Linked DNA regions of Parasedimentitalea psychrophila. The protein of the gene in region 1 interacts with the protein of each later gene in a pairwise test. Links are inferred from orthologs where the notes say so. Each region holds a gene or a part of one and is shown on either strand. Other genes may lie near its edges.

Evidence for each region.
Region 2: the proteins of QPJ95_RS04730 (region 1) and QPJ95_RS21075 interact in binary tests that used the Escherichia coli proteins (3 or more experiments, as listed by UniProt). The link is inferred for Parasedimentitalea psychrophila from one-to-one orthologs.

What each region holds. Positions count from the first base shown.
Region 1 is NZ_CP127247.1:979,777-988,089, reverse strand. The notes cover bases 2,886-6,349. They hold QPJ95_RS04730 (2-oxoglutarate dehydrogenase E1 component), read right to left. Parts: upstream 6,047-6,349; coding sequence 3,086-6,046; downstream 2,886-3,085. Other genes in these bases: QPJ95_RS04725 (hypothetical protein), read right to left, coding at 6,272-6,349; odhB (2-oxoglutarate dehydrogenase complex dihydrolipoyllysine-residue succinyltransferase), read right to left, coding at 2,886-3,082. In the rest of the region: lpdA (dihydrolipoyl dehydrogenase), read right to left, coding at 1-1,262; QPJ95_RS04740 (hypothetical protein), read right to left, coding at 1,374-1,580; more of odhB, read right to left, coding at 1,580-2,885; more of QPJ95_RS04725, read right to left, coding at 6,350-7,081; sucD (succinate--CoA ligase subunit alpha), read right to left, coding at 7,083-7,964; sucC (ADP-forming succinate--CoA ligase subunit beta), read right to left, coding at 8,124-8,313. UniProt on the Escherichia coli protein: E1 component of the 2-oxoglutarate dehydrogenase (OGDH) complex which catalyzes the decarboxylation of 2-oxoglutarate, the first step in the conversion of 2-oxoglutarate to succinyl-CoA and CO(2).
Region 2 is NZ_CP127247.1:4,363,699-4,371,482, forward strand. Bases 3,331-6,265 are described here. They hold QPJ95_RS21075 (ABC-F family ATP-binding cassette domain-containing protein), read left to right. Parts: upstream 3,331-3,838; coding sequence 3,839-5,692; downstream 5,693-6,265. Other genes in these bases: ndk (nucleoside-diphosphate kinase), read right to left, coding at 3,331-3,640; QPJ95_RS21080 (MarC family protein), read left to right, coding at 5,689-6,265. Also shown: QPJ95_RS21050 (PAS domain-containing hybrid sensor histidine kinase/response regulator), read right to left, coding at 1-362; QPJ95_RS21055 (response regulator), read left to right, coding at 811-1,425; QPJ95_RS21060 (cytochrome P450), read right to left, coding at 1,445-2,677; QPJ95_RS21065 (TfoX/Sxy family DNA transformation protein), read left to right, coding at 2,815-3,147; more of ndk, read right to left, coding at 3,218-3,330; more of QPJ95_RS21080, read left to right, coding at 6,266-6,309; QPJ95_RS21085 (retropepsin-like aspartic protease family protein), read left to right, coding at 6,356-6,937; QPJ95_RS21090 (DNA polymerase III subunit chi), read right to left, coding at 7,245-7,703; QPJ95_RS21095 (leucyl aminopeptidase), read right to left, coding at 7,711-7,784. UniProt on the Escherichia coli protein: Genetic data indicate it may be involved in ribosome assembly or function.

The DNA.
Region 1 (8,313 bases):
ATCAGATCGCCGGCGCCGGGGCCGATGATGGCGCAGCCCAGAACCCGGTCTGTTTCCTTGTCTGTGATGATTTTCACAAAGCCGTCGCCCTGATGCACCGCCTTGGCGCGGCCGTTGCCCATGAACATGAACTTGCCGATCTTGATCTTGCGACCCTCGGCCTTCAGCGCGTCCTCAGTCGCGCCAACAGTGGCAACCTCAGGTGTGGTGTAGACCACGCCGGGGATGACGCCATAGTTCACGTGGCCATGTTTGCCGGCCATGACCTCGGCCACCGCCATGCCTTCGTCCTCGGCTTTATGGGCCAGCATCGGGCCTTCGATCACGTCGCCAATGGCATAGATGCCGGGCACATTGGTGGCCCATTTGGCATCGGTGGCGATCTGGCCGCGTTCGGTCATCTTGACGCCCAATGCGTCGAGGCCGAGGCCGTCAGCATAGGGTTTGCGGCCAGTGGCTACCAGCACCACATCGGCGTCGATGATTTCTTCGGCGTCGGGCTTTTTCTTGAGCGCGTATTTGACCTTGGCTTTGGTTTTAGAGGCATCAACGCTCTGAACCGCAGCCCCCATGATGAAGTTCAGGCCCTGCTTTTCGAGGATGCGCTTGAAGCTGCGCTGCACGTCCTTGTCCATCCCGGGGCAGACCGCGTCGAGGTATTCCACCACGGTGACCTCGGATCCCAGACGGGCATAGACCGAGCCCAGTTCCAGACCGATGACGCCGGCACCGATGACGACCATTTTCTTGGGCACTTTGGGCAGTTCCAGCGCGCCGGTTGAATCCACCACGATGCCTTTGTCGTTGTCGACCTCAACACCCGGCAGGGATGACGGCACCGAGCCGGAGGCGATGACGATGTTCTTGGTCTGGTGGATCTCGTCGCCGACCTTGACCTGGCCGGCGGCAGGGATCGAGGCCCAGCCTTTCAGCCAGTCGATCTTGTTCTTCTTCATCAGGAATTCGACGCCGACGGTGTTCTGACCGATGACTTCGTCCTTGTAGGATTTCATCTGCTTCCAGTCGACCGAGGGCGATTTGCCCTTGAGGCCCATCTTGGTGAAATTATGCTCGGCCTCGTGCAGCATATGGGTGGCATGCAGCAGCGCCTTGGAGGGGATGCAGCCGACGTTCAGGCAGGTGCCACCTAGGGTCTCGCGGCCCTCGACAATGGCGGTTTTCAGGCCCAGTTGGGCGCAGCGGATGGCGGATACATAGCCGCCGGGGCCTGCACCGATGATGATGACGTCATATTGGGACATTTATGTGGTCCTTTGTGGTTTGGGCGAGGAGGGGGCGCTGCCCCCGGCCCATGCGGGCCTCCCCCGGAGTATTTGGGGCAAAAAGAACGGGGGAGTGCATTGATTTCAACATCACCCTGGAGGTGGCGGTGCACTTGGGCTTTCCGCTGTTGCGTACCGGCACTCTGGTGTTATCGCGGAGCCGTTGATTGAAATACCTAATTCCTGCTTGCCCTCGGCAATGCCGGTGCTCAGTTCAGGGCCGTTTTGGCGCTCCCAATCCACGGTTTTCTCCTGAAGGAGATAAGTGGTCCGGGTATCGAGCGCGCCAAAACCCATTACAGATCCATCAACAAACGACGGGGATCTTCCAGCGCTTCCTTGACCCGCACCAGGAAGGTCACGGCGCCTTTGCCGTCGACAACGCGGTGGTCATAGGACAGGGCCAGATACATCATCGGACGGATCACCACCTCTCCGTTGATCGCCATGGGGCGGTCCTGGATCTTGTGCATGCCTAAGATTCCCGACTGTGGCGGGTTCAGGATTGGCGAGGACATCAGCGAGCCGTAGACGCCGCCGTTGGAGATGGTGAAGGTGCCGCCCTGCATTTCTGCCATGCTCAGTTTGCCGTCTCGGGCACGTTTTCCCTTTTCGGAAATCGCTTTTTCGATCTCGGCAAAGGACATTGCATCGGCATTGCGGATCACCGGAACAACCAGACCACTTGGGGTGCCGGCCGCAACGCCCATGTGTACGAAGTTCTTGTAGACGATGTCTGTGCCGTCGATCTCGGCGTTGACCTCGGGGACCTCTTTCAGTGCGTGACAGCAGGCCTTGGTGAAGAAGGACATGAAACCCAGACGGGCGCCGTGTTTCTTCTCGAACAGCTCTTTGTACTGGCTGCGCAACGCCATCACCTCAGTCATGTCGACCTCGTTATAGGTGGTCAGCATGGCGGCGGTGTTCTGCGCCTCTTTCAGGCGGCGGGCGATGGTCTGGCGCAGGCGGGTCATTTTCACCCGTTCTTCGCGATCCGCGTCATCGGCTGAGACCGGGGCGCGCACCGCAACCGGGGCGGCGGCTGGCGCAGCTGCGGTTGTGGCGACGGGGGCGGCAGCGGCGGCGGCAGTGGCGCGGAAGACGTCATCCTTCATGATGCGACCGTCGCGGCCGGTGCCGGCAACGGCAGCCGCGGTCAGACCGGCCTCGGCCATGGCCTTCTCCGCCGATGGCGCATTGGCGATGTCTTTGCCTGCGGCGGCAGGAGCAACCACAGCAGCCGGGGCCGAGGCTGGCGCCGGCGCACCCGCAGCACCGGCACCGGAGATCACCCCCAGCTTGGCGCTGGCATTCACGGTGGAGCCTTCGGCGGCGGTGATTTCGCTCAGCACCCCAGCGATGGGGGCCGGCACTTCGACCGAGACTTTGTCGGTTTCCAGCTCACAGAGCATTTCGTCCTGGGCGACAGAATCGCCTACCTTTTTAAACCAGGTCGCCACCGTGGCTTCGGTGACCGATTCGCCCAGGGTGGGCACCATCACGTCGGTGTTGCCAGCACCTGGAGCAGGCGCAGCGGCGGGCGCCGCAGCAGCGGCGGCCGTCCCGGCAGTGAGGGTGGCCAGCAGCGCGTTGACGCCAACAGTTTCGCCCTCGGCGGCGATGATATCGCCCAGGGTGCCGGCGCTGGGGCTGGGCACTTCGACGGTGACCTTGTCGGTCTCCAGCTCGCAGAGCATCTCGTCTACAGCAACCGCATCTCCGGGTTTTTTGAACCAGGTGGCAACCGTGGCTTCGGTGACCGATTCACCCAATGTGGGCACACGAATTTCGGTGGTCATGGATCAGTTTCCTTCGATGCTTAGCGCGTCGTTCACGAGCGCAGCTTGTTGGGCTTTGTGTTGGCTGGCCTGCCCTGTTGCAGGCGAGGCCGATGTGGCGCGTCCGGCATAGGTCGGGCGGCTGTGCTTGGCGCCGATACGGGTCAGCACCCATTCGATATTGGGCTCAATAAAGCTCCAGGCGCCCTGGTTCTTGGGCTCTTCCTGGCACCAGACGATTTCCGCCTGTTTGAAGCGCCCCAGTTCCTTGACCATCGAGATGGCGGGGAAGGGGTAATACTGTTCGACGCGCATCAGATAGACATCGTCGATGCCGCGCTCATCCCGTTCGGCCAGCAGGTCATAATAGACCTTGCCCGAACAGAGCACCACCCGCTTGACCTTGTCATCGCTCACCAGCTGGGTGTCTGAATTGCCGTGCTGGGCGTCATCCCACAGCACCCGGTGGAAGCTGGACCCGGTGGTGAATTCCTCGGTCTTGCTGACCGCCAGCTTGTGGCGCAGCAGCGATTTCGGGGTCATCAGGATCAGCGGTTTGCGGAAACTACGGTGCATCTGGCGGCGCAGGATGTGGAAGTAGTTGGCCGGCGTGGTGCAGTTGGCAACAATCCAGTTGTCCTGGCCACACATCTGCAGGAAACGTTCCAGCCGCGCCGAGGAGTGCTCGGGGCCCTGGCCCTCATACCCGTGTGGCAGCAGCACCACCAGACCGGACATCCGCAGCCATTTGCTTTCGCCGGACGAGATGAACTGATCGAACATGATCTGGGCGCCATTGGCGAAATCGCCAAACTGGCCTTCCCATAGGGTCAGCGCATTGGGTTCTGCCAGAGTATAGCCGTATTCAAAGCCCAGCACCGCATATTCTGACAGCGCCGAGTCGATGACTTCGTATTGCGACTGACCGGCGCGGATGTTGTTCAGCGGGTAGTAGCGCTCTTCGGTGTCCTGATTGACCAGCCCCGAGTGGCGCTGAGAGAAGGTGCCGCGGGTGACGTCCTGGCCGGACAGGCGCACCGGGAAACCTTCGGTCAACAACGAGCCAAAGGCCAGTGCTTCGGCGGTGGCCCAGTCAAAACCAGCGCCATCGGCCAGCATCTGTTTCTTGGCATCCAGCAAGCGGCCAACGGTCTTGTGGACCGGCACACCGTCGGGGAGATGCGACAGTGCTGCGCCCACTTCGGCAAAGGTTTCCGGGGAAACCGAGGTCTTGCCGCGCTGGTAGTCCTCGTCTTTGGTATCCATGTGCTTCCAGCGACCATCCAACCAGTCAGCCTTGTTGGGCTTATAGTCTTTGCCGGCTTCAAACTCGTCGTTGAGCCTAGCCTGGAAGGCGGCCTTCATGTCTTCGATCTCGCCCTCGGGGATCAGGCCATCCTTGACCAGACGCGCCGTATACAGCGACAGGGTGGTTTTGTGGGTCTTGATCTTTTTGTACATCACCGGGTTGGTAAACATGGGCTCGTCGCCCTCGTTGTGACCAAAGCGGCGGTAGCAGAAGATATCCAGCACCACGTCTTTACCGAACTTCTGGCGGAACTCGGTTGCCACTTTGGCGGCGTGAACCACCGCCTCGGGGTCGTCGCCGTTGACGTGGAAGATCGGCGCCTCGACCACCAGCGCGTTATCCGTTGGATAGGGCGAGGAGCGCGAGAAATGCGGTGCGGTGGTGAAACCGATCTGGTTGTTGACCACGATATGCATGGTGCCGCCGGTCTTGTGCCCCTTGAGGCCCGACAGGGCGAAACATTCGGCCACCACACCCTGACCGGCAAAGGCGGCGTCGCCGTGCAGCAGGATTGGCATCACCTGGGTGCGATCGGTGTCTTTCAGCTGGTCCTGCTTGGCGCGGACCTTGCCGATCACCACCGGGTTCACCGCCTCGAGGTGGCTGGGGTTGGCGGTCAGCGACAGGTGCACGATGTTGCCATTGAACTCGCGATCCGAGCTGGCGCCGAGGTGGTATTTCACATCGCCCGAGCCATCGACGTCTTCCGGTTTGGAACTGCCGCCCTGGAATTCGTTGAAAATGGCGCGATACGGTTTCTGCATCACATTGGCCAGCACCGACAACCGGCCCCGGTGAGGCATGCCGATGACGATGTCGCGCACCCCCAGCGCACCCCCGCGCTTGATGATCTGCTCCATCGCCGGGATCAGGCTTTCGCCGCCATCCAGACCAAAGCGCTTGGTGCCCATGTATTTCACATGCAGGAATTTCTCAAATCCCTCTGCCTCGACCATCTTGTTGAGGATCGCCTTGCGGCCTTCGCGGGTGAACTGGATTTCCTTGCCCAGACCCTCGATCCGTTCCTTCAGCCAGCTGGCCTCGGCGGGGTTAGAGATATGCATGTATTGCAGCGCAAAGGTGCCGCAATAGGTGCGTTTGACGATATCGACGATTTGGCGCATCGAGGCCAGCTGCAGCCCCAGCACGTTGTCGATAAAGATCGGTCGGTCCATGTCACCTTCGGTGAAGCCATAGGTCTTGGGGTCCAGCTCAGGATGCGGCACGGTGGAGCGCATGCCCAGCGGATCCAGATCCGCCACCAGATGACCGCGGATGCGATAGGCGCGGATCAGCATCAGCGCGCGGATGCTGTCCAGCACCGCCCGTTTGATCGCATCATCGGACACTTTGACGCCGGTAGCCTCGGCCTTGGCGGCGATCTTCTTGCCAGCCGCCTTGGTTTCAACGGGCGCAGCCCATTCGCCGGTCAGCGCAGAGGTCAGCTCGTCTTCGGGCTGCGGCGGCCAGTCTTTGCGCGCCCACGAGGGGCCCTGCGCCTCGGCCTTTACGTCCAGTTCTGCGTCACCCATCTGGCGAAAGAACTCACCCCATGCAGCGTCCACTGCATTCGGATCATTAGCGTATTGGGCATAAAGCTGCTCCAGATACTCGGCATTGTGCCCCTGCATGAAGGAGGAGGCATGAAAGAGGTCGTTGGGGCTTTGTTCGGTCATTTGGTAACCTCGAGTGGGTTGGGGCCGTATGGGGAGAGACCAGGGGTCATTTGGGGCAGAGTTGCTGCCAGGGGTTTCAAATTGATGAAACGCAGGGCAGATCCTGCGGCAAAATGGGCCGAAAGGGCTGTTTTAGCGACAGAATCTGGAAAAATCGGGGAAATGTGTGAGAGAGAAGACGTCCGATGGCATCGCCGGGCGGGATTTCGGGGAGGAGTAATTGGCTCAAGCAGCGACATACTGATGCTCTACCCAAACAAACAATGACGGAAGGGAGGGGATGCTTCTGTAATACCCAGAGTGATCTCCGAATGCCGCGGCTTTCATCGAAATATCGGAGTGGTCTCGCCCGCCCTCTTTGGTCATACGACCTGCGAGCATTTTTTCTCCGTGATAAGAACGGCCCTCAGCTTGCAAAGAGCTGTTGGAGACAGAGCTATTCTCGGTGTCCGAGAAGGAAGCGGCTAACCCAAACTCTTCCAGTTTTTGGGCCCGACTACGCCCGTTTTCGTCAACATAGTCATGCAGGGAAATGGCCCAAACAAAAGCCTCACCAACTGCAGCCGGATTTGTATTCGGCTTGATCAATACCAAGGTCTTGCAGCTTTGGTCGCGCCACAGGGTGCTGGCAGGGTCTTCAAAGTTCTTGGTGAATTTTTCTGATGTGACACTTCCAGCGTCAGGATCGTTTCCTAGCTTAAAGTGCACAGCGCTTTTGGTCGCAGCAGAAACCTCTTTGATCAGTTCTCTACGTGAGTGCTTCAGCATGTGTTCATTGGCAAAGTAGACCGCATCTCTCATTACGAGGCGCAGTTCTGGGTTGTCATCTCGAGTAAGGCCAACGTCGTGTAAATCTTCTTTGGGCAGCTCACGAAATGAGCTCGACGGGTGGGAGTTGGCAATCCTACGCGCCAAAGATGCCGCATACCAAAAAGCGTCGTCTGTATCATCTCGCGCGCACGCCTCATCATGCGAAGGTGTAACGTCCGCTTTAGGGCGTTTTCGCTTAAAAAGAGGAATGCGCGCGAAAGACATTTTAGCCGATCGCCTTCAGAACAGCTTCGCCCAGACCGGCGGGGCTGTCGGCGACGACGATGCCAGCGGATTTCATCGCTTCAATCTTGTCCTCGGCACCACCTTTGCCACCGGCAACAATCGCACCGGCGTGGCCCATGCGGCGGCCTGGAGGGGCTGTACGACCGGCAATGAAACCAGCTGTTGGTTTCCAACGGCCTTTCTTCTTCTGCTCGGCGAGGAATTCAGCGGCTTCTTCTTCTGCGGAACCACCGATTTCACCGATCATGATGATCGACTGGGTCTCGTCGTCGTCCAGGAACATGTCCAGCACGTCGATGTGCTCGGTGCCCTTGATCGGGTCGCCGCCGATGCCCACAGCAGTGGACTGGCCAAGACCGATGTCAGAGGTCTGTTTGACGGCCTCATATGTCAGGGTGCCGGACCGGGACACAACACCCACGCTCCCACGTTTGTGGATGTGGCCGGGCATGATGCCGATTTTGCAAGCATCCGGCGTGATCACGCCGGGGCAGTTAGGGCCGATCAGGCGCGATTTAGAGCCCTGGAGTGCGCGCTGAACACGCATCATGTCGAGCACCGGGATGCCCTCGGTGATGCAGATGATCAGTTCCATTTCGGCGTCAATCGCCTCGAGGATCGAATCCGCTGCAAAGGGCGGCGGCACGTAGATCACGGAAGCATTGGCTTCGGTGACGTGCTTGGCCTCGTGGACCGAGTTGAAGACGGGCAGGTTCAGGTGGGTCATGCCACCTTTGCCAGGTGTCACGCCGCCAACCATTTTGGTGCCATAAGCAATGGCCTGTTCAGAGTGAAAAGTACCCTGCGAGCCGGTCAGGCCCTGGCAGATGACTTTGGTGTTTTCGTCGATGAGTATGGCCATTTTAGGCTTTCCCTCTATTATTCTTGTCAACCTCAGCCTGACACACTTTGCAAATACCGTTGCGGTGGTCAGGTTTGGTGGCATTTTCGTAATATTCGTTGAGCCGTTTTTCTTTGCGACAACGTTGGCATTCTTTTGACAGCGGCTTCCCTTGCGCCATCAGCCCTTAACCGCTTTCACGATCTTCTCGGCGCCGTCCGACAGGTTGTCGGCTGCGATCACGTCGAGACCGGAGTTGTTGATGATCGCTTTGCCGGCTTCGACATTGGTGCCCTCAAGACGGACAACCAGCGGAACCTGCAACCCGACTTCTTTGACCGCGGCAACAACGCCCTCGGCGATCACATCA
Region 2 (7,784 bases), 3.4 Mb from region 1 along the record:
TCCAACCGATTTTGGATTCGGATGAACTTCTCAGCCACAATGCCATCTGCCCGCACCTCATCAAACATCGGGTAATCGTGCAATGTGGCTACGCGATTGTAATATTTGGCGAATTCAAGACGAAAAACATTCAGGTTCTCGCCTTCCTTGGCCCGATAGGCAATTTCCGTCATTTTTATGTGGGAAAACTGAACCTGTGCTAGGTTCCAAGTCAATCGCTCGGAGGCTTTGCCCCCAACCGTGTCCAGCTCATCCAGAACGAGCCGTCCAAGTCCTAGCGAAAGCGTCCCAAGGCCAACAAGAAATGCAATCGTCAGCGTGAGCACCAGTCTTGTGCGTGCTGTGGCGCGTTTGGAGTTCAATTGGCAGACCTTCCTAATTATCGGGTTGCAGGACGAACCGCACCAATCAGCATTTTAGTCCCAGAATCAGGGGTGAAGACAACGAGGCGCAGCCAAGATAATAAATATGACAACCTTGAAAATCTATTTGGAAAATCAAAAAGTCAGTGCGACACTCAATAGCGGACGACCGGCCAAACCTGACACAGAAACGGCTGGAACGCACGTTAGCCTAAGTATACCCGACTATCCTTTTGTATATGGGCTGTACTTAGGTCGCCCCCTCCTCAGCCAAGCTTATCAGGTCTCAAATGAGCAGCCCAACCCTGAACTTCGAGGGTGATGTCCATAAAAATTTGAAGCATTTAGGTCGAAAAAAAACGCTCTCCATTTCACAAAAGTGGATGGTATTGGCAAGTTTACCGCTATATTGAAAATATGGGGGAACTTAATCCAGTAAGTGAGTTTCATGCGCATATTACTTGCAGACGACCACGACATGGTTCGTGACACCATATCCGCCTACCTGCATTCAGTAGGCGGCGCCGAAGTAACCTCGACCGTCAACCTGCCAGATGCACTGGACCAGATCGAAAAGACTGGTCCATTTGATCTTGTTCTGCTCGATTACAACATGCCGGGGATGTTTGGCCTCGAGGGGCTGGCGCGCGCGTTGAAAAGCAATGGCGGCAAGGGCGTCGCCATCCTGTCCGGCAGCGCCCCCACCCACACCGCTCAGGATGCGCTGGACGCGGGCGCCATTGGCTATCTGCCAAAAACCATGGGGGCTAAATCGCTGCTGAACGCCGTCCGCTTCATGAGCGCAGGCGAGGTATATGTCCCGGTTGAGCTGCTCAGAGAGCAATCACCTGCAAACGTTCACCCTTTGGCTGAAAAACTCAGCCCGCGCGAGGTCGAAGTTCTGAGCGGTCTTTGCCGCGGACAATCCAACAAGGAAATTGCCCGCGATCTGGAGTTGCAGGAAGTGACCATCAAACTGCATGTGCGGACCCTGTGTCGCAAACTGGACGCAAAAAACAGAACCCAGGCTGCGATCACTGCAAAAGAAGCCGGTCTGTTCTAATGCGTCCTGGGACCGGCGTTTACAGCACAGCCGGAAGCTTGGCGTAGCCGCGAAACCTCATCCGGCCTCCACCTATGCGACCGGGAAGGATCTGAAAATCCGGGAACCGATTCAAAAATCGTCCAATCGCAATCCAGCCTTCCATCCGCGCCAGCGTCAGACCCACGCAGACATGCGGACCACCTGCAAACGCCAGGTGGCGGTTCCGGGCCCGTGATATGTCGAAAATCTCGGGCGCGTCGAACACATCCGGGTCGCGATTAGCTGCGCCAATCACCAGATGCAAATTGGTGCCCTTGGCGATGATCCTGCCGTCGATCTCAACCTCTGCCGTGGTTTCGCGGTTGCCCAGCTGATTGGGAGAGCGAAACCGCAACATCTCTTCAATGGCCGGTTTGATCAACTCAGGGCTGTTCAGCAATCGCTCTTTTTGATCCGGATGATCCTGTAAAAGGGCCAATCCGTTGCCAATCAGGTTGGTGGTGGTTTCATGGCCTGCGTTCAGGATGAAGATACAGTTCTGAATCAACTCGATTTCGCTTAATGTGCCGTCGGCCCCCTCCCCTTGAATCAATCGGGTCAGCACATCGTTTTCCAGATCCCCCGGCTGCGCCCGCCGCCGTCCAATCAGGTCCGACAAATAGGCTTTGAACTCGGCAACTGCCGTTTGACCGGCCGCCAGCTGTTCGGCGCTCAGCGACGGTTCCAACGCCCCGAGGATCGCCAGCGACCAGTCCCGCAGCGGTCCGCGTTCCTCCATCGGTACGTCCAGCAGGTTGCCAATGATCTGGATCGGGATAGAGGAGGCAAAATCTTCGATCAGATCCACCTGATCTCGCTGCGCCATATCCTCCAGCAAATGATCGACGGTTGCGATCAACCCTGTCTCCATTCGGGCAATGGCGCGCGGCGCCAGTGCCGAGGTCATGATCCTGCGCACCCGCGTGTGCAGCGGCGGGTCGGAAAACACCAGCGAGCTGGTGTGATGTTCAAACAGTGGCGAACCAACCCCGAACTTGGGCCCAAATGCCGCCTTTTTATCTGACGAATACAGGGTGGTATCACGGTAAATACGATCCAGATCACGGTGACGGCACAGCATCACCGACCCATCCGGCTGCGGCAAAACCGGAGCCTCTGCCAGAAGCGCGTCATAGTAGGGAAAAGGATCGTCAACAAACCCCTGCGGCGGATTCGCTAGATCAAAGCCTTCAATATTCACATTTGCTTGCAACGCTCTGTTTGCGGCCATTCCCATCACCCTCTCTCAATTTCACAGATAGGGTGAATGACTGTAAGTACACTGTCAATTGCCAGGAGGGGCAAACGGTCTCTGTCCGGGCGTTTTCTATGGATGACAACCGCGTTCAGCCCGGATAGAAACGAAACATGAACACACCGATATCCTCGATCCGCAACCTTGGCCCCGCATATGAAGAGGCTTGTGCCCGTGCGGGCATCCAAACGGCTGAACAGCTGCGGCAGCTAGGCGCTGATGAGACCTATGAGCAGTTGTTGAAAACCGGCACCAGACCCCATTTCATTGGCTATTACGTGTTGGTGATGGGCCTGCAGGGTCGGCCGTGGAATGACTGCAAGGGGGAGGAAAAAAAGGCGCTTCGCGTCCGGTTTGACGACATCAAGGGCCGCGCCTTTGACAAAGGGCTGTCAGAGCTGGAGGCGACCTTGAACCAGATCGGTGTCGTCGAGAAACGCCGCTAAGCCCTCATCATACAAAAAAGGCCGCCTGCGTTAACAGACGGCCCAATCAATTTTCAAAACCGGCTAAGGTTTAGCCAACCAGTTCAAGACCGGAGAAGAAGTAAGCGATTTCTTCAGCAGCGGTTTCCGGAGCGTCGGAGCCGTGAACCGAGTTTTCGCCAACCGACTCAGCAAAGTCAGCGCGCACGGTGCCGGCGGCAGCGTCTGCTGGGTTGGTTGCGCCCATGACTTCACGGTTCTTGGCAATGGCGCCTTCGCCTTCCAGAACCTGGCAAACGATAGGAGCCGACGCCATGAATTCACACAGCTCACCGTAGAACGGACGCTCGGCGTGTACTTTGTAGAACTCACCCGCCTGCGCGATGGTCAGGTGAATACGCTTTTGTGCGACGATGCGCAGGCCGGCGTCTTCGAATTTGGCGTTGATCTTGCCAGTCAGGTTACGGCGTGTTGCATCGGGCTTGATGATCGAAAATGTGCGTTCCAGAGCCATCGGGCTTCTCCTGTTATTGGGGTCGGGCAAAACGCCCCACCGCCAGTGATCTAATTTGGCGCTCGGGTAGCACGGCAGCCACCGTTTGGAAAGGGGACAGTCGGCGTCTGACCGCCGGAAATGCCGCAACAAACAGATCGCATCGAACCCCATAACAGAGACTGGCGCACACCGTCACTGTCTGCTACGTCCGGCTTTATGTTACGCATCAAAGATATCACATACGCGGTCGAAGGTCGGCCCCTGTTCGAAGGCGCCAGCGCCACCATTCCCAATGGGCACAAGGTTGGCCTGGTTGGCCGCAATGGCACCGGGAAAACCACTCTGTTCCGGCTGATTTACGGCGAACTGGTGTTGGAATCAGGCGACATATCGCTGCCCAACAAGGCCCGTATCGGCGGCATCTCGCAAGAGGCCCCGTCATCGAACGTGTCGCTGATCGACACCGTTCTGGCCGCCGACACCGAACGCGCTGAGCTGATGGCCGAGGCGGAAACCGCCACCGACCCGCACCGGATCGCCGACGTTCAGACCCGTCTGGCCGATATCGACGCCTGGTCCGCCGAGGCCCGTGCCGCCTCGATCCTCAAGGGTCTGGGTTTCGACGTCGAAGCGCAGCAACGCCCCTGCTCAGACTTCTCTGGCGGCTGGCGGATGCGGGTGGCCCTGGCTGCGGTGCTGTTTTCCGAACCGGACCTGCTGCTGCTGGATGAGCCGACCAACTACCTCGACCTCGAAGGCGCGCTGTGGCTTGAAGCCTATCTGGTGAAATACCCACATACCGTGATCATCATCAGCCACGACCGCGAATTGCTGAACCGCTCGGTCGGTGGCATCCTGCATGTCGAAGAACGCGGCTTGACCTATTACTCTGGCAACTATGATCAATTTGCCCGTCAGCGTGCTGCCAACCGGGCCGTGCAAGCCGCCGCTGCCAAAAAGCAAGATCTGCGTCGCGCCCATTTGCAGGGCTTTGTGGACCGGTTCAAAGCCAAGGCAAGCAAGGCCAAGCAGGCGCAAAGCCGGGTCAAGATGCTGGAGAAGATGGAAACCATCCGCGCGCCCGAAGATGCCGCGCGCACGGTCTTCACCTTCCCCGAGCCCGAAGAAATGTCACCACCGATCATCGCCACCGAGGGGGCCTCGGTTGGTTATAACGGCAAGGCGATCCTGAGCAATCTGGACCTGCGCATCGACCAGGACGACCGCATTGCCCTGCTGGGCAAAAACGGCGAGGGTAAATCCACCCTGGCCAAGATGCTGTCGGCGCGCCTGCAGGTGATGTCGGGCAAGATGACCCAGTCGAACAAACTGCGCATCGGTTTCTTTGCCCAGCACCAGGTCGACGAGCTGTTCATTGACGAAACGCCGCTGATGCACCTGCAACGGGAACGCCCCGGCGAGGGCCAGTCGAAACTGCGCGCCCGTCTGGCCGGATTTGGCCTGGGCGCCAATCAGGCTGACACCGAAGTCGGACGGCTGTCCGGCGGCCAAAAAGCGCGGCTGTCCTTGTTGCTGGCGACCATTGATGCGCCGCATATGCTGATTCTCGATGAGCCGACCAACCACCTGGATATTGAATCCCGCGAGGCGCTGGTCGAGGCGCTGACCGCCTATAGCGGTGCGGTGATCCTGGTCAGCCACGACATGCACCTGCTCAGCCTGGTGGCCGATCGCCTGTGGCTGGTCTCTAAGGGCACAGTGACCCCCTATGAGGGCGATCTGGCCTCTTATCGCGACCTGCTGCTGGCCAAGGACAAGCCAGCCCCAAAAGCGGCCGCAGCAAAGGCAAAACCCAAACGCCCCACCCGGGATGCCATTTTGGCGCTGCGCTCAGATGCCCGCAAAAGCGAGCAGCGGGTGGAAAAGCTGACGCAGATGAAGGAAAAGCTGGACACCAAACTGGGTGATCCCGAGATGTACCAGCCCGAGAACAAGGATCAGGCCAAGGTCTGGCAAAGCAAGCACGCCGAAGTCATGATTGCCCTGGGGCGTGCCGAGACCATGTGGATGAAGGCGCTGGAGAAACTGGAAAAAGCGGAAGCTCTATGATCGACACGGCCTTTCTGATCACCTCGTTTGTGACGCTGTTTGTCATTGTGGATCCGATTGGCCTGACACCGGTATTTCTGGCACTGACTCAAGGCATGAGCCCAGCCAGACGGCGCTCGGTCGGGCTGCGCTCCTGCTTCACCGCAGCCGGACTGCTGGCCCTGTTTGCCGCCTTTGGCGAGGCGGTGCTGGGATTTGTTGGCATCTCGATGGCCGCCTTCCGGGTGGCTGGCGGCGCCCTGCTGTTCCTCACCGCACTGGACATGCTGTTTGAGCGGCGCACAAAGCGGCGGCAAGATCAGGGCAGCGACGACGACATTGACGATCCTTCGGTTTTTCCAATGGCAATGCCGCTGATTGCCGGACCAGGTTCGATTGCGACGGTGATCCTGTTGGCCGGGCAAAGGCCAGGTATCGAAGGCTTTGCCATGGTGATAACCGTTATGCTGGCGGTGCTGGCCGTGCTGGTGGTGATGTTTCTCGCCTCTGGCCTGTTTGAGCGCATGCTGGGCAAAACCGGCATCAATGTGATCACCCGACTTCTGGGAATGCTGCTGGCCGCCCTGTCGGTGCAGTTCATTCTCGACGGGCTAAAGGACTTCGGATTTGCAGGCTAGCAAGTTCAGCATCGATGTCTAAATTAGACTGCAGGGGGGATGCTTGATGACAGATGTCGATTTTGGCCGGGTGATCTACCTTGTGCTGATGCTGGCCGCCGTGGGGTCCTGGGTGTTTGTACAAAACCGCCAGCGGCTGGGAAAAACAATACAGCAGCTCGCCATTTGGGCCTTTATCTTTCTGGGCGTGATTGCAGGTTATGGGCTCTGGGATGACATCCGCCGCACGGTCCTGTCGCAACAATCCGTGATCCGCAACAGCGGCCAGATCGCGGTACCACGCTCAGCCGACGGTCACTATTATCTGACCCTCAACATCAATTCCGTGCCTGTCACCTTTCTGGTCGATACCGGCGCCACCGATGTTGTGTTGAACGCAAAAGATGCGCGCAGGGCCGGAATAGACCCTGATGCCCTGGCCTACCTGGGCCGCGCCAACACGGCCAACGGAGAGGTGCGCACCGCCTCGGTCTGGCTCGACAGCATTTCACTGGGCCCCATCACTGACACCAATATCCGGGCCTGGGTCAATCAAGGCGAACTGGACCAATCGCTGCTTGGTATGAGTTATCTTCAACGCTGGTCCAGCATTGAAATTCGCAACGGCTCGTTGGTATTGACCCGCTGACAAAAAATGCGCCTATTGGCGCAGGCCTCCGGCGGAGGTATTTGAAACAAGAAGAAAAACAGGTGGCGCCCACATCGGCGGCAAGACACTTTAAGGCTGATCGCAAGGCCCCCCGCCACGGGACGCAGATGGATCGCGCAGCGAGGTTTCTCCTTGTGCGGTCATTGGCTCCTCAGCCTGTACCGCATAGGAAGTAAATCAGGTTTTGGTTAACCTTCGGTTAAAAGGAGAGCCGGGCCTGCTTCTTCTTGTCCAAAATACCTCAGGGTGAATTGGCCGCAGGCCAAGAGGGGCAGCGCCCCTGGCTTCAGGTTTCTGCCTTTTTTTCCCACTGGCCCGAGGCCTCGGACCAGTATTGTGCAGAACAGCCAGCGTCCGTCAGTGTCTTCCATTGGCTGCGCGCGCGTTTGACGGCATCTCCGTCGGTGCCGTCAAACAAGACACAGACCCGCTGCAGCGCCTCCACCTCGTCCGAACTCACCGATGCACCATCGACAGCCATCACGCAATCCGGGGTATTGGCAGCCATCGCGCCAGTGGTCAGAAGTACCGGCTGCAGCGCATCATTGGGCCCACCCTGCACCCCGTGTGGCAGAAAACTATCCTTAGCGCCCTGCCAGAGATGTTCGTCCAACCACCCCATGCGATCCGGGTCCCGACCGCGAACCGCAACCCGCCAACCCGCGCCCCCTGCCTTTTCCAGCAGCATGGGTAGGGTCTGTTCTAGGGACCTGCGGGTGAGGTGATAAAAGAAGACCGCGCCCATTATCGCCTCACTCCGCCCCAGTCTGCGTCTCGGTCTGCGTCTCGGTCTGCGTCTCGGTCTGCGTCTCGAAGCCATTGTGTA